One region of the Massilia sp. CFBP9026 genome, then DNA from elsewhere that is predicted to be linked to it. Evidence: predicted binding sites of a transcription regulator. Region 1 holds the regulator's gene; the other holds the start of a gene.
The links. Region 1 encodes sigma-54, which starts transcription at its own class of promoters, with help from an activator protein. Its sites were predicted from a motif close to TGGCANGNAANCTGCTTT; they were not measured.
Positions count from the first base shown of each region.

Region 2: SOM28_RS03940 (flavin monoamine oxidase family protein) is a predicted target of sigma-54. The motif match lies at 3,308-3,325, and genes of this name have one in related genera.

Region 1 covers NZ_JAXCWH010000012.1:17,551-29,149, reverse strand. The annotation lists gene SOM28_RS23465 (MOSC domain-containing protein) at 1-107, shown strand, start outside; gene SOM28_RS23460 (GGDEF domain-containing protein) at 280-1,398, shown strand; gene SOM28_RS23455 (monovalent cation:proton antiporter family protein) at 1,550-3,529, opposite strand; gene SOM28_RS23450 (KpsF/GutQ family sugar-phosphate isomerase) at 3,662-4,684, shown strand; gene SOM28_RS23445 (KdsC family phosphatase) at 4,684-5,235, shown strand; gene lptC (LPS export ABC transporter periplasmic protein LptC) at 5,247-5,855, shown strand; gene lptA (lipopolysaccharide transport periplasmic protein LptA) at 5,897-6,445, shown strand; gene lptB (LPS export ABC transporter ATP-binding protein) at 6,457-7,209, shown strand; gene SOM28_RS23425 (RNA polymerase factor sigma-54) at 7,221-8,699, shown strand; gene hpf (ribosome hibernation-promoting factor, HPF/YfiA family) at 8,775-9,134, shown strand; gene SOM28_RS23415 (enoyl-CoA hydratase/isomerase family protein) at 9,260-10,345, shown strand; gene SOM28_RS23410 (DUF5694 domain-containing protein) at 10,430-11,500, shown strand.
Region 2 covers NZ_JAXCWH010000001.1:961,996-973,594, reverse strand. The annotation lists gene SOM28_RS03955 (TonB-dependent receptor plug domain-containing protein) at 1-653, opposite strand, end outside; gene SOM28_RS03950 (RidA family protein) at 718-1,248, opposite strand; gene SOM28_RS03945 (c-type cytochrome) at 1,269-1,679, opposite strand; gene SOM28_RS03940 (flavin monoamine oxidase family protein) at 1,676-3,262, opposite strand; gene SOM28_RS03935 (hypothetical protein) at 3,627-4,358, opposite strand; gene SOM28_RS03930 (c-type cytochrome) at 4,450-4,761, opposite strand; gene SOM28_RS03925 (methyl-accepting chemotaxis protein) at 5,027-6,646, opposite strand; gene SOM28_RS03920 (ATP-binding protein) at 6,890-8,383, shown strand; gene SOM28_RS03915 (response regulator transcription factor) at 8,380-9,048, shown strand; gene SOM28_RS03910 (response regulator transcription factor) at 9,124-9,504, shown strand; gene SOM28_RS03905 (putative bifunctional diguanylate cyclase/phosphodiesterase) at 9,590-11,599, shown strand, end outside.

The DNA.
Region 1 (11,599 bases):
CCCGTATGGACGGCGCCGTCACGCTGGGCATGAACGTCATCGTCGAGGACGGCATCGGCCGCATTTTGCGCGTGGGCCAGGAACTAAACGCCGAGCTTGCTTTCTAAGTACGACGGTAAGTGCAACGGTAAGTACGACGGCAGGTCGAAGCCGGCGGCACCGCAACAGTGTCGCAAAATCGCCTATTCCCGCATCTTCCGCGATGCCGACAGGCGGTTTTTCATATCCAAGCAAGAGTGGATGGCGTAATGTTACGGTTATTGCTGAAAGGAATGCTCCATGCATGAGCCGAGCGCGTCGACGCGAGAACTAATGGCGGAAAACGAGACCTTGCGCGCGCGCATGGCGTACCTGCTCGAGCAGGCCGAGCGCAACCACGAAATCATGTGCCGCCACCAGGCCTTCGACCTGCAGATCGTGGGCGCCGGCAGCTTTCCTGAGCTGGTCGGCACGATCTTCCGCACGCTGCCGGTGATCTCGGAACTGGACACCGTCACCCTGTCGCTGGTCGACCCGGATGCCGACATCTATACCGTCATGCACCGCCTGGGCGTCGATTTCGAGCAGTTCCCCAACCTGATGTTCTGCGAGCATGCGGTCGAACTCGGCTTCGACATGTCGCCCGAGCGCCGTCCGCGTCCGATCCTGGGCCCGTATGCGCCGTCGCAGCACTGCGCCGTGTTCCCGCATCCGCCCGCCGGCCTGCAGAGCGTGGCCCTGGTGCCGCTGCTGCGCAATACGCGCCTGATCGGCAGCCTGAACCTGGGCAGCGCCGACCCGGCCCGCTTCACGCCGAACCTGGGCACCGACTTCGTCGAGCACATGGGCTCGATCATCGCGATCTGCCTCGAAAACGTGATCAGCAACGAAATGCTGAAATACATCGGCCTCACCGATTCGCTCACCGGCGTCTACAACCGCCGCTACATGGACCGCCGCCTGCTCGAAGAAATCGCGCGCGCGCGGCGCCAGGGCTATCGCCTCTCCTGCATGTACATCGACATCGACCACTTCAAGCGCGTCAATGACACCGTCGGCCACCAGGGCGGCGACGACGTGCTGCGCGAGGTCTGCGGCCGCATCAAGGCCGAGCTGCGCATGTCCGATGCGCTGGGCCGCTTCGGCGGTGAAGAATTCGTGGTGCTGCTGATCGACGCCGACCTCGAAAGCGCGAGCATGGTCGCCCAGCGCATCCGCGCCAGCGTAGCCGCCGAGCCGGTGAGCCTGGGCGGCGGCGAGCGGGTCGACGTGACGGTGTCGATCGGGGTCGCAGCGCTATCGGATTTCGCTCGCGACAACGCGATCGAAGGAGTCGCGCAGGAACTTGTAGCATCGGCCGACGCGGCGCTGTACCAGGCTAAGGCCGGTGGCCGCAACAAGGTCGTCACCTTCGCGTAATCGTACACGTTAAGCTAAACCCAGTCGTCCCCGCGAAGGCGGGGACCCAAGTTTGCTGGCGTCTCGACGGCATTTGCAGAACTTGGGTTCCCGCCTGCGCGGGAACGACGTGCTCGAGCCGCGTGATTTCCCACACGACCGCCTGCCAGGATCACAACAACCTGTCCTCGGCCCGGCTGACCGCCTCTCCATCCCCGCGCACCACCACCACATCGCCCGCCGCCAGCACCACCTCTGGCCCCGGCTCGACATCTTCGCCGCCGCGCCGCAATGCCGTCACCTCGGCCGCCACATCAGCCAGCCGCAGCTGCGCCACGCTCTTGCCGACCGCACCGGCCTGCGCATGCAGCCGCACCGAATGCAGCCGCACCTGCCCCGGCTCGAGACTGGCGCCGCTGTCGCCGGCCCCGTGGAAGTAGCCGCGCAGGCTGGCATACCGGTCGTCGCGCGCCGCCTGCACCCGGTGCACCACGCGCCTGAGCGGCACGCCCAGCGTCACCAGTGCGTGCGAGGCCAGCATCAGGCTGCTCTCCAGCGCCTCGGGCACCACCTCGGTGGCGCCGGCCGCCTTGAGCACCTCGGTATCGCGATCGTCGTAGCTGCGCACGATCACCGGCAGCGCCGGCGCCAGCTCGTGCACCAAGTGCAGCACCTTTAGCGCGTGGTGTGTGTCGGCGAAGGTGATCACCAGCGCCTTGGCGCGGCCGATGCCGGCCGCGACCAGGCTCTCGCGCCGCGCCGCGTCGCCATACGAGACCGCGGCGCCGGCCGACTGCGCCTCTTGTACCCGCTCCGGATCGAGGTCGAGCGCATGCCACGGCAGCGATTCTTCTTTCAGCAGGGCCGCCAGGCTCTGGCCGTTGCGCCCGAAGCCGGCGATGATCACGTGGTCTTGCGTCTTCATGGCGCGCGTCGCCAGCTGGGTCAGCTGCAGCGACTGCGTCATCCATTCGTTGGCCGCCAACTTCAGCACGATACGGTCCATACTGGCGATGAGGAAGGGCGCGACGAGCATCGACAGCACCATCGAGGCCAGCACCAGCTGCATCACGTAGGAATCCACCAGCTTCGAGCTGGAGGCGTGATTGAGCAGCACGAAGCTGAACTCGCCCGCCTGGGCCAGCGCCAGGCCGGTGCGCAGTGCCGTGCCGGATGGCGCCCCGAAGGCGCGGGCGAGCAGGGCGATCAAGCCGAATTTTAGCAGCACCACCAGCGCAAGCAGGAGCAGCACCAGCCACCAGTGTTCGATCACCATCCGCAGGTCGAGCAGCATGCCGATCGTGATGAAGAACAGCCCGAGCAGCACGTCGCGGAACGGCTTGATGTCTTCTTCCACCTGGTACTTGTAAGGTGTCTCGGAGATCAGCATGCCGGCCACGAAGGCGCCGAGGGCCAGCGACAGGCCTGCCTGCTCGGTGATCCAGGCCGCGCCCAGCGTCACCAGCAACAGGTTGAGCATGAACAGCTCTTGCGAGCGGCGCTTGGCGACGATCGTGAACCAGCGTCCCATCAGCTTCTGGCCGAAGAACAGCAGCAGGGCCAGCACCAGCGCCGCCTTGACCGCTTCCACCCCGAGCGTGATCGCCAGGTCTTCCGGATCGCGCGCCAGCGCCGGAATCATGATCAAGAGCGGCACCACCGCCAGGTCCTGGAACAGCAAAATGCCGACGGTGCGCCGCCCATGCTCGCTTTCGAGTTCGAGCCGCTCGGTGAGCAGCTTGACGACGATGGCGGTCGAGGACATCGCCAGCGCGCCGCCCAGCGCGAAGGCGGCCTGCCAGCCGAGGGCAATGCCGGGCAGGAGCCAGGCTGCCAGCAGTCCGATCCCCATGGCGGCCGCGATCGTCGACACCACCTGGGCCAGGCCCAGCCCGAACACGATGCGCCGCATCGAGCGCAGCTGCCCGAGCGAGAACTCCAGGCCGATCGAGAACATCAGGAACACCACCCCGAACTCGCCCAGCGCATGGGTGGTGGGACTGTCTTCGGCCAGGGCCAGGGCATGGGGGCCGATCAGGACGCCGACGGCGAGGTAGCCGAGCATCGGCGGCAGTTGCAGGCTACGGAAGACGACCACGCCCAGGACGGCGCAGCCCAGAAGGAGGAGGGTGAGTTCGAGGCCGGAATGCATTGGTGCGAAGCTGGGATAAACAGCAAAAGTGTTGATCTTATGGCACTAGCCAGGTGTGGTGCGGCGGTCGCTTGTTATCGTTTGTTACGACTGGCAAGTTTTTTGCTTTCCCAATTCGTTTATACTGCCAAAATGAGTGTAACCGATGAAAAAATAATGCCGAAAAGTTTTGACGAAACCCTGGCCCGGCGCGTCCTGGACCTGGGCCGCGAAACGCTGTCGATCGAAGCGGACGCCATCCGCGCGCTGCAGGCGCGCCTGGGCGACGACGACAGTTTCGTGAGCGCCGCGCAGCTGATCATGGCCTGCGACGGCCGCGTGGTCGTGTCCGGGATGGGCAAGTCGGGCCACATCGGCCGCAAGATCGCCGCCACCCTGGCGTCCACCGGCACCCCGGCCTTCTTCATGCACCCGGGCGAAGCCGCGCACGGCGACCTGGGCATGGTCACCAAAAATGACGTCTTGATCGCGATTTCCAATTCGGGCGAATCGTCAGAGATCCTGGACATCCTGCCGGCCGTCAAGCGTCTTGGCGCACGCGTGATCGCCATGACCGGTAAACCAGCCTCGCGCCTGGCCAAGCTGGCCGACGTGCACCTGAACATCGCGGTGGACAAGGAAGCCTGCCCGCTCAACCTGGCGCCGACCACCAGCACCACCGTCACCCTCGCCATGGGCGATGCGCTGGCCGTGGCGCTGCTCGACGCGCGCGGCTTCCGTGAACAAGACTTCGCGCTGTCGCATCCGGGCGGCGCGCTGGGCCGGCGCCTCCTGACCCATGTGCGCGACGTGATGCGCAGCGGCGACGCGGTGCCGAGCGTGCGCCCCGAAACTTCGCTGGTCGAAGCGCTGCTCGAAGTCACCCGCAAGGGCCTCGGCATGACCGCCATCGTCGACGCCGAAGGCCGTCCGGTCGGCGTGTTCACCGACGGCGACTTGCGCCGCGTGATCGAGCGCATGCACGACTTCTCGGACATCCAGATCCGCGACGTGATGCACGCCAACCCGCGCCGCGTGCGCCCCGAGCAGCTGGCGGTCGACGCCGTCGCCGTGATGGAAGAATTCCGCATCAACCAGATGCTGGTGGTCGATGAAGACGACCGCCTGGTCGGCGCGCTGCACATCCACGACCTGACCCGCGCCAAGGTGATTTGATGAGTGAATTCATTCCCGCCATTACCCCGCTGGCCCATATGGAACGCGCGGCCCGCATCAAGGTCATGATCTTCGACGTCGACGGCGTGCTGACCGACGGCAGCCTGACCTATGGTCCCGACGGCGAAGTCACCAAGACCTTCAACGTGCTCGACGGCCTGGGCATCCAGCTGTTGAACAAGACCGGCGTGCAGACCGCGATCATCAGCGCGCGCCTGTCGCCGATCGTCGTCAAGCGCGCGGCCGATCTGGGCATCTCGCACGTCCACCAGGGCATCCACGACAAGCGCATCGGCTTCGCCAAGCTGCTCGAGGCCACCGGCTTCACCGCCGAGCAGTGCGGCTACATCGGCGACGACGTGATCGACCTGCCGCTGTTCGCGCGCGTCGGCTTCGCCGTCGCGGTGCCGTCCGGCCATCCAGAGGTGCAGCACCGCGCGCACTACGTCACCAAGAATGGCGGCGGCCGCGGCGCGGTGCGCGAGGTGTGCGATCTCGTGATGCGCGCCCAGGGCACCTATGACCAGGCGCTCGCGCCGTACTTCGCCTGAGGTCACGCACCATGGCCACCATCGTCCAAAACAAGCGTACCGCGCATCGCTGGAATCTCCTGGCGATGATCGTGATCGGCGTCTTCTTCGCCTTCGGCAGCTTCTGGCTGCTGCAACTGATGCAGGCCTCCGACATCGACGCCCAGCTGGGCGGGCCGCCGGACGAACCGGACTACATCGTCGAGAATTTCTCGTTCGTGCGCATGACCGAGAATGGCCAGCCGAGCTATGTATTGTCGGGCAAGCACCTGGCCCACATCCCGCGCGGCGACGTCTCGCATGTCGACCAGCCGCTGCTGCGCGGCGTCGAGCCGGGCCGCCCGCCAATGACGGTGGTCGCCAGGAACGCCCAGGTGTTCCACGAAGAGCACCGGGTCGAACTGATGGGCGACGTCGACCTGCAGCGCCCGAAGACCGCGCAGAGCGAGTCCTTGCACTTGCGTAGCCAGGCGCTGACCGTGCTACCCGACGAAGAGATCGTCAAGACCGACCTCCCGGTTGACCTGCAGCTTGGGGCATCGAGCGTGAAAGGCACCGGCATGGTCGCCAACAACGCCACCCAGCAAGTGCACATGTCCAGCCGAGGCCAGATAATCTATCCGCCACGCCCGCGCCAGTAAGCCCTGCACCGTGTGATAACCCAGGACCAGCATTCCCTATCATGAAAAAATTATTTGCCGCCGTACTCCTTTCCCTGCTGTCGCTGACGGCAGCCGCCGAACGTGCCGACTCGCTCAAGCCCGCGCAGGTCGAATACGATTCCGCCGATCTCGACGGGGTCAACGGCGTGCGTACCCTTACTGGTAACGTGATCCTTACCCGCGGTACGCTGTTGCTCAAGGCCGACCGCGCCGTGGTCAGGGAAACGCCCGAAGGCTATATGACGGTAACGCTCACCGCCAACAACGGCAAGCTCACCACGTTCCGCCAGAAGCGCGACGGCGGTCCCAACCTGTGGGTCGAGGGCCAGGCCGAGCGCATCGAGTACGACGAGCGCGCCGAGCTGGTGCGCCTGTACTCGAATGCCCTGATCAAGGAACTGGAAAACGATCAACTGAGCAACCAGGTCACCGGCCCTTTCATCTCGTATGACAGCCGCAAGGAAGTGGCCACCGTGCGCAACGACGTCAGCGGCCAGAGCAAGGTTGGCGGCGGTCGCGGCACCCTGATCCTCTCGCCCAAGCGCACCCCAGCCGGAGGAGCGCAATGACGGCAATCCCGATGGAGCTGGGCGATTGCAGCACCCTGGTCGTCAAGGGCCTGCAGAAAAGCTATGGCAAGCGCCTGGTGGTGCGCGACGTGTCGCTGCAGGTCGAATGCGGTGAAGTGGTCGGCTTGCTGGGCCCGAACGGCGCCGGCAAGACGACCTCGTTCTACATGATCGTCGGCCTGGTGCCGTCGGACGCCGGCTCGATCGACATCAACGGCACCGACATCACCAGCCTGCCGATCCACCGCCGCGCCGTATTGGGCCTGTCCTACCTGCCGCAGGAGGCCTCGGTATTCCGCAAGCTGACGGTCGAAGAGAACATCCGCGCCGTGCTCGAGCTGCAGAAGGACAACGGCAAGCCGCTGTCGAAAGACCAGATCAACGAGCGCCTCGACACCCTGCTGGCCGACCTGCAGATCGAGAAGCTGCGCGAGAATCCGGCGCTGTCGCTGTCGGGAGGCGAACGCCGCCGCGTGGAGATCGCGCGCGCGCTGGCGACCAATCCGCGCTTCGTGCTGCTCGACGAACCGTTCGCCGGCGTCGACCCGATCGCCGTGATCGAGATCCAGCGCATCGTGCGCTTCCTGAAGGAGCGCCAGATCGGTGTCCTGATCACCGACCACAACGTGCGCGAGACGCTTGGCATCTGCGACCGCGCCTACATCATCAACCAGGGCGCGGTGCTTGCCTCCGGCCGCCCTGACGACATCATCGCGGACGAGTCGGTGCGCCGCGTGTACTTGGGTGAACACTTCCGCATGTGAGCGACGCCTAGATGAAACAGTCCCTGCAACTCCGCACTTCGCAGCACCTCGCGCTTACGCCGCAACTGCAGCAGTCGATCCGGTTGCTGCAACTGTCGACGCTCGAGCTGCACCAGGAGATCGAGCAGATACTGGGCGATAACCCCTTGCTCGAGCGGCTCGACGATCCGCTCGACCGGTCGGTGCGTTTGCTGGCCGATGGCGCGATCAACAATGCACCCGCCAGCGGCGAAGCGCCGCCGGCGCCCGGCCAGCAGGCCGAGGGCGAGGGTGCGCCGGCGCAGGATGGCGAAGGTTTCGAGGGCGGCGCCGACAACGATCGCGTTGATGCCGACTGGAGCGAGGGCGGTGCGCCGTCTTCCGGCAGCGGCGGCGAGGACGAGGACGGCCGCCCGCAACTGGAAGCCTGCGCCATCACCCTGCGCGAACACCTGATGGAACAGGTGCGCGAAGCCACCCTGTCGGCGCGCGACCGTGCGCTGGCCGAGCTGGTGATCGATGCGCTGGACGACAACGGCTACATCGAGGAACCGCTCGACGAGATCCACGCGCGGTTGCCCGAAGAGCTCGATATCGAGATCGACGAGCTGCGCTGCGCGCTGGCGCTGGTGCAGAGCATGGACCCGGTGGGCGTCGGCGCGCGCAGCGCGGCCGAGTGCCTGGCGCTGCAGATCCGGCGCATGCCGGGTGTGCCGATGGTCACGCGCCGCATGGCCCTCAAGATCGTCGAGGGTTACCTGAGCTGGTTCGCCCAGCGCGAATACAGCAAGCTGAAAAAAGCGCTCGACTGCGACGACGAAGACTTGCGCGAGGTGCAGGCCGTGGTGCGCCAATGCAATCCGCACCCGGGCGCGGCGTTCGCTTCGAACGTGTCGGACTATGTGGTGCCGGACGTGATCGTGCGCCGTTCCAAGAGCGGCTGGGCGGTCACCCTGAACCCCGACGTGATGCCGCGCCTGCGCGTCAACAGCCTGTACGCCAGCCTGCTCAAGCAGGGCAAGAGCGAGGCGCAGATGGGCGCGCAGATGCAGGAAGCGAAGTGGCTCATCAAGAATATGCGCCAGCGTTTCGACACCATCCTGCGTGTGGCGGAGGCCATCGTCGAGCGCCAGCGCAATTTTTTCTCCCATGGCGCGGTTGCCATGCGGCCCCTTGTTTTACGTGAGATAGCTGATACACTAGGCCTACACGAGAGCACAATTTCTCGTGTCACAACCCAGAAATACATGCTGACCCCGCACGGCATGTTTGAGTTGAAGTATTTCTTCGGCAGCCACGTTGCCACCGAGGCGGGAGGCGAAGCATCCTCGACGGCAATCCGTGCGCTCATCGCACAATTGACAGGAGCAGAAGACCCTAGGAACCCTTTATCCGATAGCAAGATCGCGGAGATGCTCGGGGAACAAGGCATGGTCATCGCGCGCCGCACGGTTGCAAAATACCGTGAAGCCCTCAAGATACCCCCTGTAAGCCTCCGCAAGTCCTTGTAACTGCGCCGTCCACACCCGTCGTGCCTTGTCGCGTTGGTGCGGTCCACACGGTGCAACATTTTCAAAGGAGTGTGTATGAACCTCACAATCAGTGGCCATCATCTCGAAGTAACCCCCGCCATCCGTGAATACGTTCAGAATAAGCTCGAGCGCATCATTCGCCATTTCGACCAGGTGATCGACACCCACGTCTTCCTGGCCGTCGACAACCTCACTGAAAAAGAAAAAAGGCAGAAAGCAGAGATCAACGTCCAGGTGTCGGGAAAGACCCTGCACGTGGCAAGCGTTGCACAAGACCTGTACGCCGCGATCGATACGCTGATGGATAAGCTGGACCGACAGATCCTCAAACACAAGCAGCAACTGAAAGACCATAGCCGTACTTCGATCAAACGCATGCCGGAAATCGACGGCGAAGACGCTGCTGTCGCCTGATCAGGCGCAGGGCTCACACTAGCTAAGGGCGTCTGAGGGGACGCCCTTTTTGCATCCAGCCTCCCCGGTACTACGCGCATCTATGTGTTCGGTAAAATGCATGTCTTTCCATTACGGATCACGCCATGACCGACCACGTCCTGACCCGCATCGCCAACCGCACCGGCATCATCACCCTGGACCGCCCAAAGGCGCTCAATTCGCTGTCGCTCGAGATGGTGCGCGCGCTGACCGACGTGCTGCGCGCCTGGGAGCATGACGGGCAGGTCGAGGCGGTCGTACTGACCAGCAGCAGCGAGAAGGCCTTGTGCGCGGGCGGCGACATCCGCTTCTTCCATGAGGTCGGCCATGCGTCGCCGATGGGCGGCAGCGCGCTGCTCGAGGATTTCTTCACCGAAGAATACGCGCTGAACCACCTGATCCATTTCTATCCGAAGCCCTATATCGCCATCATGGATGGCGTCGTGATGGGCGGCGGCATGGGCATCGCCCAGGGCGGCCCGGATTGCGGGCTGCGCATCGTGACCGAGCGTACCAGGATGGCCATGCCCGAGGTGAACATCGGCCTGTTCCCCGACGTCGGCGGCAGCCACTTCCTGTCGCATGCGCCGAGACAGCTGGGCAACTACCTGGGCCTGACCGGACTGACGATCGGCGCCGCCGACGCGCTGTATATCGGCCTGGCCGACGTGTTCGTGCCAAGCGCCGAGTTGCCTGACCTGAAGGCATTGATCGCGTCGACGCAAGGCGCCGGGCTGCCGGCGGCGATCCGCGCCTTCGCGGCGCCGTTTGCTGCAATGGCGGGGGCAAGCGAATTGCAGGTCCGGCGCAAGAGCATCGATGCGCATTTCGGCGCGGCGTCGGTCGCCGCGATCATGGGATCGCTCGAAGGCGACGCAACACCGTTCGCACACAAGGCGCTGGCCGCCATGCGCCAGCGTTCGCCCCTGTTGATGTGCGTGACCCACGAACTGCTGGCGCGCGGCGCCGCGCTCGACGTGGCCGACTGCCTGCGCATGGAACGCTCGCTGGTGCGCCACAATTTCGAGCATGGCGAAGTGCTGGAAGGCATACGCGCACTGGTAATCGACAAGGACAATGCGCCGCAATGGAATCCGCCATCGCTCGACCAGGTCACGCCCGGGATGGTGGCGCGCTTCTTCGAACCGGTGTGGCCGGAGCACGCGCATCCGCTCAGGCATCTTGCATAAACGTTTCCATGCATATCCATTTTTGCGTGACATCGTAGCGACGGGGTGTGAACATCGGGCCTTCATGATTTGAAAGGAAGACCGATGCGCCTGCGTGCCCTGCTGATCTCGATGACTTTATGCGGCAGCGCCGCCGCGCAGGACTACCAGCCGGCCTTCGATCCGAGCCGGCTCAAGGGCCCCACGACAGGGCCGGTCAACGAAATCATGGTGCTCGGCTCGCCCCACCTGGCGCATTTGCCCAGGACCTTCCAGGCATCGAGCCTGGCTCCGCTGAACGAACGGCTCGCGGCCTGGAAGCCGCAGGCGATCGCGGTCGAGGACCGCTCCGGGCCGCAGTGCGATTTCATGCGCCGTTATGCGGCGCGCTACCAGGAGGCGGTCGACACCTATTGCCGGGATACCGCGCCGGCCAGGGCGGCGACCGGGCTCGACGTGCCGCAGGCCACCGCCGAGGCCGAAAAGCTGCTGGCTGCCTGGCCCGCAGCGCCCTCGGCGGCCCAGCGGCGGCATCTGGCGGCCGTGTTCATGGCGGGCGGCGAGGAGGCGTCGGCCGTGGTCCAGTGGCTCCGCCTGTCCATCGCCGAGCGCCGCACCGGCGATGGGCTCGATGACGTCCTGGTCGCGCGGCTGCAAAAGCTCGCGGTCCATCCCAACGAAAGCGTGTCGATCGCGGCGCAGCTGGCAGCGCGGCTGGGGCATGAACGCGTGTATGCGATGGATGACCAGACGGCAGGCCGTCCCTACGCCGACCGCAAGGCGGCGGGCGAGGCGATCATGAAGGCCTGGGACAATCCGGCCAATGCGAAGCGCAAGAAAGAGGACGAGGTCCTCGACCGGGGCGTCGATACCCCGGAAGGGCTGCTGGCAATGTACCGCGCCTACAACTCGCCGGCCCACGTTGCGGCGACCTTCGAGATCGACTTCGGCGCGGCGATGAACGAACCGTCACCGCAGCGCTTCGGCCGCGCCTACGTGGGCTACTGGGAAACGCGCAACCTGCGCATGGCGGCCAATATCCGCGACGTGGTGGGTGTGATGCCGGGCACGCGGCTGCTGGTCATTGTCGGTGCTTCGCACAAGGGGTATCTGGAAGCCTACCTGCATCAGATGCATGATGTGCGGGTGGTGGATACGGCGGCGGTGCTGCGGTAAATGCCGCACGATCGCACCGGGATAGGTTCTTATCGCAATGCAGGTCCGTGGCTCGCGGCAAAGCGCGCAGCGGGTTTGTCGAGCCGCTTACCTCGCGTC
Region 2 (11,599 bases), on a different contig from region 1:
TGGCCGCCGCCGTCCATATAGCCGCCGCCGTTGACGTTGGCGGTGCCGCCGCGGCTGTTCGACTTGAGGATGATGTTGATCACGCCGGCGATGGCGTCGGTGCCGTATTGCGCCGCGGCACCGTCCTGCAGCACCTCGATGCGGTCGATCGCCGCCACCGGAATGTAGTTCAGGTCGGCCGCCGCGCCGCCCTGGTAAGGGCCGCCCAGCACCGCCAGGTTGGCGGTGCCGTGACGCCGCTTGCCGTTGACCAGCACCAGCGTATTGTTCGGACTCAGGCCGCGCAGCCGCGCCGACAGCGTCATGTTCGCCATATCGCTGCCGAAGGCCTGGGCATTCAGCGAAGGCAGGTTCTGCGACAGCGCCTGGATCAGGTCGGGCTGGCCCGTGCGGCCCAGCGAGGCCGCGTCCAGCACCTGGATCGGCGAGGCGCTGTTCTCGACCGTGAGGCCCGCGGCCCGGGTGCCGGTGACGATCACCACGCCGCTGTTGGCGACGCCCTGCGCGGCGGCATCAGGCGCCGGCGCCGCGGCGCTGGCGGGCGCATTGTCCTCGTCGCGCCCGGCGTCCGGGCCGGGTTCGGCGGCGGCGTGGGCGCAGATGCCGCAGGTGAGCAGGCCGGCGATGCCGGTATGAAGAAAGCCTTTGACCATGTGTTTCCCCTAGTTGGAATTGTTGGACGAGAACAGCCCTGCTTGCTTCTTGCGTTTTGCTTGCCTACTTCTTCGCGGCGACCACCTCGATCTCCACCAGCCAGCCCGGATTGCTCAGGGCCGCCACCTGCATCACCGCGCGCGCCGGCAGATTGGGCTGGGCGCCGCCGAAGAACTGGGTATAGCCGGCCATGAAGCCGGTGACGTCGGCGCGGCCGCCGTGCTCCGGGTCGCCCACCAGGAACACCTGCATCTTGACCACGTCGCCCATGCCCAGGCCCATTCCCTGCAGGATGTCGCGGATGCGCTGCAGGACGCCGACCGTCTGGGTGCGGGTGTCGCCGAAGGCCGCGATCGAGTTCGGATCGCGCTCCTTGTGCACGACCGGCGGCACCTGGCCGCTGATGAAGTGAATGGTGGCGTTGGGCGGCACGCTCACTGCCTGGGCGATCGGGAAATCGGAGTTCGGGATCTTGTGGCGCACGATGTCCTGGGCGCTGGCCGCGACCGGCAACAGCAGGGGCAGCAGGAGCAGCGAGGCGGCGAGTCGTATGGCGGGACGGCGGTCGACAATCTTCATCAGCAGGCCTTTCATGGTGGTTGGAAGAAAACGGTTCAATGCTTGTTGCCGAAACGGTTACGGCTGGCCGGCGGCAGTTGCAGGGCAGTGCGCAGCGCGCCGACCTCGGCGTCCCCGACCGGCGCGGCGCGGTTGCCCCAGCTGGCGCGGACATAGCTCAGTACGGCTGCGATGTCGGCGTCATCGAGGCTGCCGCTGAAGTCGGGCATGCCGCCGCGGCCCTTGAGCAGCACCTCGGTCGCCTCGGCCGGGGCGCCAATCGCCAGCGCGCTGCCGGCCAGCGCCGGGAAGGCGCCGGGGATGCCGCGTCCGTCGGCCTGGTGGCAGGCCGCGCAATTCTTCGCGAACAGGGTCTTGCCGTCGGCGGCTACTGGCGCCGTCTGGGCCAAGGCCGCACCCGCGCACAGCCAGGCAGCCAGCGCCAAACGCGTGAAAATGGGCTTCATGCGCTCGCCCTCCGGTGCAGCCGTTCGATCTGCTGCCAGGCCGATTCGATGGCCCCGGCCTGCCAGCCGGTGAGATAACTCAGGTGTTCGCCGGCGAGCTGCACCCTGCCCTCGCCCTCGAGCAGCAGCGGATAGGCGTCGCGGCGCGCCGCCTCGTTCCATTCGGCCCAGCCACCCAGGCTGTACTGCACGCGGTGCCAGGCCACCGAGAACGCGTTCTCGTAGGCGCTGCGATAGGCGGGGAAGATTTTTTCGCCGGCGGCCAGCGCGAATTCGGCCCGCTGCGCCGGCGACAGCGCACTGACTTCGATGGCGTCGAGCGCGTAGTTGTAGTAGCCGAGCACCACACCCTTGCGCTGCTGCCAGCCGCTCGACGGCAGCGAGATCGTGTTGATGCCCTTGAGATCGGTGAGGACGTGGCCGCCGTAGATATGGTCGTCCTCTTCCCAGAAGCGGCGCCCCATCTGCAGGCCGATCTTGCCGACCGGGGCATAGGGCACGGCCTTGAGCGCCGCCTTGAAGCCGGGCGAGAAATCGGTGTCGATCATGCGCAGCACCGATAGCGGCAAGGTGCACAGGCAATAATCGGCCTTCACGCTCGAGGCCTGGCCGCTGGCGGTGTCGTGCAGGTCGATGGTGACGCCGGCGGCGTCCTGGCGGATACGCCGCACCTCGGCCCCGTAGCGGATCGTGTCGCCCAGGCGGGCGGCGAAGGCCTGCGGGATGCGGTCCATGCCGCCCACCGGCTGGAACATGGTCGCGTGCATCGGAAATTCTTGCACCGCGCTGTACACCTTGCCCACCCTGGCCGCGAGCAGGTCGCCGAAGGCCAGCGGGTCGGACGGCGTGCCGGCGCCCGGCACCAGGCCGGCGCCCGGATTGGTGGCGAAGCCACGCCCGCTGCGGCCCTTGTAGGCCAGGTCGCCCGCGCCGAGGGCGCCTTCGCGCGCCAGGTAGTCGAGCAGCAGCATCTGGTCCTCGCTGCTCAATCGCACGTCGAGCTGGCGCGACTGGACCGACTTGGCCAGCAGTTCGGCGACGTGGCCGCGCATGTCGGCCTTGATCTGCGCCCCGCGCAGGCGCCGCTTCGACAATGGTCCGCCTTCCTCAAGATAGACCCAGGCGTGGTCGTTCTCGTTCACCATCACCTCGAGCGGCACCGCGAATTCGCGGGCGTAATGCAGGGTCGACTGGTGGTCGAGCGGGATGCGCCACGGTCCGTGGTTGATGTAGTGGCCGCGGTCGAAGCGGCACAGCTGTTCCTCGCCACCGAGCTCGCGCAGCCTGAAACCCCGGCGCGCCGTCTGGCAGCGCCCGCCGGCGTAGGGGCGCGCCTCGAGCACCTGCACCCGGTAGCCCAGCTTGCGGAGCTCGTAGGCCGCGCAGAGGCCAGCCAGCCCGGCGCCGAGGATGGCGACCTTCTTGCCCTTGCCGCTGCCCGTGAGCGGCGGCGGCGCCGTCACCTTCGAGGCGATGCCCATGCCCCACGCATTCATCGACTTCAACAACAGCGCCGAGCCGCCGACGGCGGCCGCGCGGTACAGGAAAGCACGCCGGGTCAGCGGCGATTTCACAGCGCTCATCCACACCTCCACATGTCAATACAAAGGACTCAAACAGGTGGCCTCAGAGCAATCGCCATGCCATCAAGGCGAGGATTTCGCGCTATAAAATCCGGACAAAATAAAGATTATTTATCAATGATCCGAATGTAAGAAGGCTGTAAGTCAATCTATGCATACGGAATTCGGCGCCGTCAGTTCACACTCGTATGTACAGAAAAGTCTGGCGAAATTTGAATGATGGCGGCGCAAACATTATTCAGATCCACCGATAGCAGCAGCGCAGCGGCCCGGGCGGTGGGCGGCATGCGACCCGCCAAGGTCCGCCGACGCGGCCGTGCACCGCCGTGGCGTCACGACGCACCTTATTGGGCTGGGGAAATAATCAACGCACCGCTGCGGGCGGCAGCAAGCCGTCGCGCACGATCCAGTAGCTGAACTGGCCGTAGCTCGGGATGGCTCCGGGCGCGGCATCGACGAAGTGCTCGGCCAGCATCTGGCGGTAGGCCGCGGCCGGCGAGAAACGGCGGTGCGTCGCCGCGTAGCGCGCCACCGCGTCGCGGAACAGCGCACGCAGCGCATCGTCGATGTTGGCGCCCGGCGCCGCGTCCTTGCGCGGCCGACCACGCTTGACGCCAGCACTCGTCATGCGCGTCTTGCCGCGCGCGCCTGAGTTGGCGTAATCCGGCAGCAGCGCGTCGGTGGTCTGGCCCCGTTCCCAGTAGCGGCGCAGGTAACGCATGATGTTGGCGGGAGCGATGCCATGCGCGGCGCTGCATGCCGCCACCATGGCGGCGCGCTCGCGCGGCAGGTACAGCGCCGGGAGGTCCTGGTGCAGCGTGCGCACCACGTTCCAGGCCTTCAGTTGACGGCGGCGCTGGCTATCGGACGGGGCGCCCGCGGGGCTGACGGCGCGCCAGGGATCGGGCCGCAGCAGGCGCGCGCGCCGCTCCCGTACCGCCGCGTACAAGACGCGCAAGGACGCCGTCCGGGGCACGGCTCCCGGAATGCCAAGCGCATAAAAATAGACCTGGGCGCCGGCCGGGTCGATCCACAGGATGCGGAGCGGACGGCCGGGAGCATCAAGATACTCGATGACGTCGTTCGGGAGGAACATGGGCGGGTCCTGTCGTTCAGGTGCCTCGCCCGTATGCAAGGACCGCGCCAGTGGCGCGGAAGCGGCGGCGCCGGGCGGCGCCGCCGATGAATCATTTCTGTGCCAGGATCCACTTGGCCAGCGTCTGCGCCTCGGCATCGCTGACCTGCGGATTGGCCGGCATCGGAATCGGGCCCCAGGTGCCGCTGCTGCCCTTCTGGATCTTCAATGCCAGGCGCGCCTCCGCTCCGGCGTCCTTCGCGTACTTGGTCGCGACATCCTTGTAGGACGGGCCGACCAGCTTGGAGGCGACGGTGTGGCAGGCCATGCAGGCCTTGGCCTTGGCCAGGTCGGCGCTGGCGTGGGCTGCGGGCATCGCGGCGGCGGCGGCGATGGTCGCGGCCAGGATCATGGTGTTCTTCATAGGTGCTCCTGTAAGGACTGTAGTGACAATGGGGCGCTGTGCAGAGGGACCGACCGCCTCGTCCCTCACGCACCCGGCATGATAGCCGACAATGCCGCGCGATTGCGACCCCATCAAGTGAGGATCGCCAGTTGCGGCCAGGGCGTATGGACGATGATCGCGGTCGATCCGCACGCGACCAGCATGACCGCGGCGGCCATCAGTGCGATCCGCAGGTATTCACTCGGACGCATGGCGGCCTCCCGCCACGGTGAGTGTGGCGCCGTCATGCCGGTTGTGGCGCAGCCAGCCTGCGCGCACCGCGACGATCCCCCTCCAGCGCCGGGGCGCTTGTGGCTGGAGCCAGGCGGAAGGCCGCGACCAGGCGACCCAAGCCGACCGCCTGCCGTTCCAGTTCCGCGGTCGCGGCAAGCGAATGGCCGGCCAGGTCGGCGTCGTGGCGCGTGGCCTCGTCGATCGACACCAGCGAGCGGCTCAGTTGCTCGACGCCGGTGCTCTGCTCGCGCGAGGCGGCGCTGATCTCGGCCATGATGGCCGCCACCTGGCCGGCGCCGGTCGCGACCTCCTTGACCGCCGCGCCGGCGTCGCCCGCCACCCGGGCCCCGGCCTGCACCCGCGCCAGCGCTTCCTCGATCAATTGGCGGATCTCGCGCGCCGAAGCGGCGCTGCGGTTGGCCAGGTGGCGCACCTCACCGGCCACCACGGCGAAACCACGCCCGCTCTCGCCGGCGCGCGCCGCCTCGACCGCCGCGTTCAGCGACAGCAGATTGGTCTGGAACGCGATCTCGTCGATCACGGCCACGATGCCCGACATGCGCTGGGCCGATTCGCTGATGCTATCCATGGTGGCGCCCACTTCCGCCATTGCGCCGGCACCGTCGACCGCGGCGCGCGCGCCGCTGGCGGCCAGCTCGCTGGCGCGCAGCGCATTGGCCGCGTTGTTGGCGACCGTGGCGCTCATCTCTTCCATCGTGGCCGCGGTTTCCTCCAGCGTCGCCGCCTGGGTGCTGGCGCGCTGGGCCAGCTCGCGGCTGCCCGCCACGATGTCGCCCGCCACCCGCTCGACGTGCACCGCGCCGGCGCGGATCTGGCGCACCATATCCTCCAGCCGCGCATGCATGCGGGCCAGCGCCACCAGCAGCTGGCCCGTTTCGTCGTTGCCGCGGGCGACGATCTCGCCGTCGAGCCGGCCCTGGGCCACGCGTCCGGCGATCGCCACCGCTTCCTGCAGCGGCGCCGCGATCTGGCGCGCGATCCAGTACGCCAGCAGGCCGCCGACGATCACCGCGCCCACCAGCAGAGCGACGATCCGCGCGTGGGCCTGGCGATAGACCGTCTCGGCCTGCGCCGCGGCGGCCGCGCTGCCCGCCTCGTCGAGGTCGACCAGCCGGTTCACCAGGTCGGTACTGCGGAAATTATGGCGCCGCGATTCGCCCCGCAGCAGCGTACGCGCCGCGGCCTTGTCGCCGGCCCGCGACAGCGCCGTCACCTGGCCCGCGGCGTCCTGGTAGGTCTTCAGCGACGCCTCGAACTGCACCAGCGTGTCGCCTTCGGCGCCGGGGAGCGCCAGGCCGCGGTAGGTGTCGAGCTGCGAACGCAGGGTGGCCATCTGGCGCGCCATTTCGGACTCGTAATAGACATGGTCGGCGTCGCCGTCGGACAGCACGTGCTGCACCTCGTAGGTGCGGTAGCGCAGAAGGGAACCCTTGATCTGCAGGATCCCGCTCACGCTGGGCTGCCATTTGTGCTGCATCTCGCCCACCGCCGCGTGCAGCTTGCCCATCTGGGCCACGCCGAAGGCGGCCAGCAATACCATCAGCGCCGCCATCGCGGCGACGGCCAGCATGATCTTGGTGGCGATTTTCAAGTCCTGGAACCATTTCATTATTCATTATCCTTCTCAGGTTGCGGGCCGCGTCGGGGCCCGGAACGGTGCGTGGGACCGCTCATGAGACTGATGATATGCAGGCAAGCCCGGCCCCACCATGCGATGTTGGTATCGGCTAGCTATACCTAGGTTTAATGCCGGCCCACTCCCGCCAGACGGTTACTTGCCATATACTCCAGTTGGTCGAAAGACCAGGACAAGGGATGCGGCAAGCGCCGCCTATAACAAAAGAAAGAGGACATGTTCCAGTCACCGGATTCGAACCTGCGCGCCGCCGGGGTGGTGCTGCTCACGCTCGCGATCTTCGCGGTCGACGCCTTCACGGCGCTCGACATCGCCATCGCGGTGCTGTACGTGGTGGTAGTGCTGTGCGCCACCAGCGTCTGGTCGCGCCGCGGCGTACTGCTTACCGGCGTCGCCTGCGCGACGCTGACGGTGGGCGCCTTCGCCCTCACCCACCACGAGGTGGTGTCCAGCCCGATGGCGCGCTGCCTGGTCAGCGTCGCCGCGATCGCGATCACCACGGTGCTGGCCCTGGCCGGCATGGCGGCCACCGATGCACTGCGCCAGCGTTCGGAGTCGCTGCGCCTGTCCGAGGCCTTCCTCGCCAGCACCCAGCGCATCAGCCGCACCAGCAGCTTCCGCTTCCAGGCCCCGGGCGGCGCGATGCACTGGTCGGAAGAAGCCGCGCGCATCTACGGCGTCGGACTCGACGTCACGCCCACGCAGGCGCTGGTGCGCGAACGCACCCATCCCGACGACTTGCCGCTGCTGGAGGACGTCATCGCCCAGTCCGACCGCGGCGAGGCGACGATCGAGCTGCGCCACCGCCTGCGCATGCCGGACGGCGCGGTCAAGCACGTGCACATGATCGCGCGCCTGGCGGCGGACCGCGACGGCAAGTTCGAATACCTGGGCGCGCTGATGGACGTCAGCGCCGCCCACGAGGCGGCCGAGACCCTGCACCGTACCCAGGCCCAGCTGGCGCACGCGACCCGCGTCACCACCCTGGGCGAGCTGGCGGCCTCGATCGCGCACGAAGTCAACCAGCCGCTGGCGGCGGTGTCCACCAACGGCAACGCCTGCCTGCGCTGGCTGAACCGTCCCGAGCCCGACCTGCTGGAAGCGCGCCTGGCGCTCGACCGGATCCTGGCCGACACCTGCCGCGCCAGCGAAGTGATCAAGCGTATCCGCGCGCTGGCGCGCAAGGGCGAGGCCCAGCGCCTGCCGCTCGACGTCAATACCCTGCTGCGCGATACCGCGGCCCTGGTCCAGCGCGAACTGAGCAACCACCGCATCGTGCTCCTGCTGAACCTGGCGCCGGGCCTGCCGCCGGTCGAAGGGGACGCGGTCCAGCTGCAGCAGGTGGTGATCAACCTCCTGATGAACGCGATGCAGGCGATCGACGGCGCGGCGCCGGAGTGGCTGCGGCGCCAGCAACGCATCGTGTTGTCCACGCGGCTGGACGGCGGCCAGGTCGAGATCGAGGTGGCCGACAGCGGTCCGGGCCTGAGCGAACTCCAGGCCGGCCGCCTGTTCGAGGCCTTCTATACCACCAAGGCCGACGGCATGGGCATGGGCCTGGCGATCTGCCGCTCGATCGTCGAGGCGCACGGCGGCAGCATTCGCGCCGTGGCGCAGGCCGGACCGGGGGCGACCCTGGCGTTCACGCTGCCGTGCGCCGCAGCGAAGGTGGAGGATACGATGAACGCCGTGACGGGGGCGCCGGCATGAGTGCAGACCTGAATGCGGAAAAAAGCGCGCCGACGGTCTTCATCGTCGACGACGACGCCCCGCTGCGCGCCGCGCTCGCGAGCCTGCTCGGCTCCTGCGGCTTCCAGGCCGTGGCCTGCGCCTCGGGCGCCGAATTCCTGGCCAGCGCGCTGCCCGACGGACCCTGCTGCCTGCTGCTCGACGTGCGCCTGCAGGGCGCCAGCGGACTCGATTTCCAGGCCGAGCTGGGGCGGCGCCGGATCGACCTGCCGATCGTGTTCATGACCGGCCACGGCGACATCCCGATGACGGTGCGCGCGATGAAGGCCGGCGCGGTCGACTTCCTGGCCAAGCCGTTCCGCGAGCAGGACCTGCTCGACGCGGTGGCGACGGCGCTGGCGCGCGACGGCGAGCGGCGTGCCAGCGCACGCGCGGCCGACGAACTGGCGGCGCGCTATGCCGGCCTCACGCCGCGCGAACGCGAGATCATGGGACTGGCCGCGAGTGGCCTGATGAACAAGCAGATCGCCGGCCAGGTGGGCACCAGCGAAATCACGGTCAAGATCCACCGCGCGAACGCGATGCGCAAGATGCAGGCCAAGACCTTCGCCGACCTGGTGCGCATGGCCGAGGCGCTGGGCCTGGACGTAGCGCAAGCGCGACCCGGATCCTATACCCGGGTATGATGTCGCGCGGCCGGGAATGCCGTTATCCTGCTTGCGAGAACAGGACGCCTTTCGCCTCCTGAACCGGAGCGCCCAGTGTCACAGTTAACCATTTCCATCATCGACGACGACGACTCGGTGCGCCAGGCGCTCGGCAGCCTGGTGCGCTCGCTCGGCTTCGCCGCCGCGCTGTTCGGCTCGGCCGAGCAGTTCATCGAGGCCGGCGGCGTCAAGGCCAGCGCGGTCGTCGTCACCGACGTCCAGATGCCCGGCATGAACGGGGTCGACCTGCAGGATCGCCTGCGCCGCGAAGGGCACACCGTGCCCATGATCTTCATCACCGCCTTCCCCGAGGAGGCGCTGCGCAAGCGCGCCTTTGCCGCCGGCGCCTGCTGCTTCCTGGGCAAGCCCTTCGACGGCGACATCATGATCCGCTGTATCGAAGCGGCGCTGTCGCCCGACACCCCGATCTATTGAGGCGCGACTCATCCCCGACCATACTCAGGTGTGATGGCAGGCAAGGCAATAGCTGCATACGATGGCCGGCATGGAGGAACCGAACATGCCCGAGCAATCCCAACTGCGCCTGCCGCGCCGCCTGACCGAATGGATCCTGTTCGCCGCCGGACTCCTGTCGAGCGGGGCGATCCTGGTGTACATGATTCTTGCCGAGCGCGCCAGCGCGATCGACGGCGACGCCGCGCGCATGCGCGCCCAGGCGCTGGTGATCGACCAGGCGCTGCATCGCCAGCTGGCCGGCGTGCGTTCGGCGCTCGAGAGCGCGCGCCAGGCCCTGCAGCCCGGCAGCGCCTGCGACGCCGCCTGCCGCCACACGCTGCTGCAGTCGCTGCGGCGCTCGATGCCCGGGGTGCGCGCCCTGCTGTCGATCGGGCCCGACGGCCGCATCGCGCTGTCCGACGACGACATCGGCGACCACCGCCTGGACGACCGGCGCTACCTGGACGGCCTGCACCACCTGTGCAATGCGCGCACCATGACGGTGTCCGATCCGTTCGAGAATGCGCCCGGTGAATTCAATATCAAGGTGTCGATGTCGCGCGGCCTGGACAACGGCTGCGGCCGCGGCGCGGTCAGCGCGATCCTGAATCCCGACTACTTCGACGCCGTGATGCGCTCGGCCCTGTATGCGCCCGATATGTATATCGCGATCGCCGATGCCGGCGGCCGGCGCCTGCTCTACGTGCCGCCTGACCCGGCCATGATGCGGCGCGGCCTGCCGGACCGCATGGTCGGCCGCCACCGGGCCGGCGGCGAGCCGGTGTCGGTCACGCGCGACCGGCGCGACGACGGCGTCGAGCAACTGGTGGTCCAGCGCAGCATGACGCTGGACGGCCTGCAGATCGACCGCGAGCTGGTAATCGCGCTCGGACGCGACGCCTCCGAAGTGACGCGGGCCTGGCGCCGCCTGGCCCTGACCTGCGGCATCGGCTGGGCCGCGTTCTGGCTGACCTGCTGCGCCGGCTTGCTGATGGCGCAAGCCCGGCGCCGCTCCCTGCGCGCGCTCGAACGGGCCGCGGAACTGGACCGGATCGATGCCGCCGAGCGCGTCGAGCTGGCCCTGAACGGCGCCAGCCTGGCGCTGTGGGACTGGGACCTGGCGGGCGGCCGCCTGCAGGTCGACGCGCGCGGCTGCGCCATGCTTGGCTACACGATGCCGGAACAGGAGCAGGGTCGCATCGACTGGTCCGCGCTGGTACACCCGGAAGACGCCGACGCCTTCCTGGGCGAGCTCGAACGCCACCAGGCCGGGCTGACTCCGAGCTTCGAGGCCGAATTCCGCATGCGCCACCGCGCCGGCCACTGGATCTGGATCCAGTCGCGCGGCAAGGTCGTGGCGCGGGCCGCCGACGGCGCCGCACTGCGCATGGTCGGCACCCGCTCCGACATCAGCGCGCGCCGCCAGGCCGAGGCCGAGATCGCCCACCTGGCCTTCTACGACGGCCTGACCAAGCTGCCCAACCGGCGCCTGCTGATGGACCGCCTGAGCCACGCGCTGGCCAAGGCCGAACGCGCCGGCGAATTCGGCGCCGTGCTGTTCGTCGACCTGGACAACTTCAAGACCCTGAACGACACCCTGGGCCACGACATGGGCGACCGCCTGCTCGAGATGGTGGCGTTCCGCCTGCAGCTGGTCACGCGCGAAGCCGATACCGTGGCGCGCCTGGGCGGCGACGAATTCGTGGTGCTGCTCGAAGACCTCGGCAAATCGGCAGTCACCGCCTCGGCCACCGCCGAGATCGTGGCGCAAAAGGTCCTCGACACCCTGAGCATGCCCTACCAGCTCGACGGCCACGAGCTGCGCAGCACGCCGAGCATCGGCGTGGTGCTGTTCGGCGACGTCCACCATACGATCGGCGACCTGCTGCGCCAGGCCGATATGGCGATGTACGAGGCCAAGGCGGCCGGCCGCGCCACCTTCCGCTTCTTCGATCCCGGCATGCAGGCGGCGGTCGATGCCGCCACCCGGCTGGAAGCCGACCTGCGCCAGGCGCTGGCGGCGCGCCAGTTCGCGCTCCACTACCAGCCGGTGGTCGACGCCGACGGCAGCCTG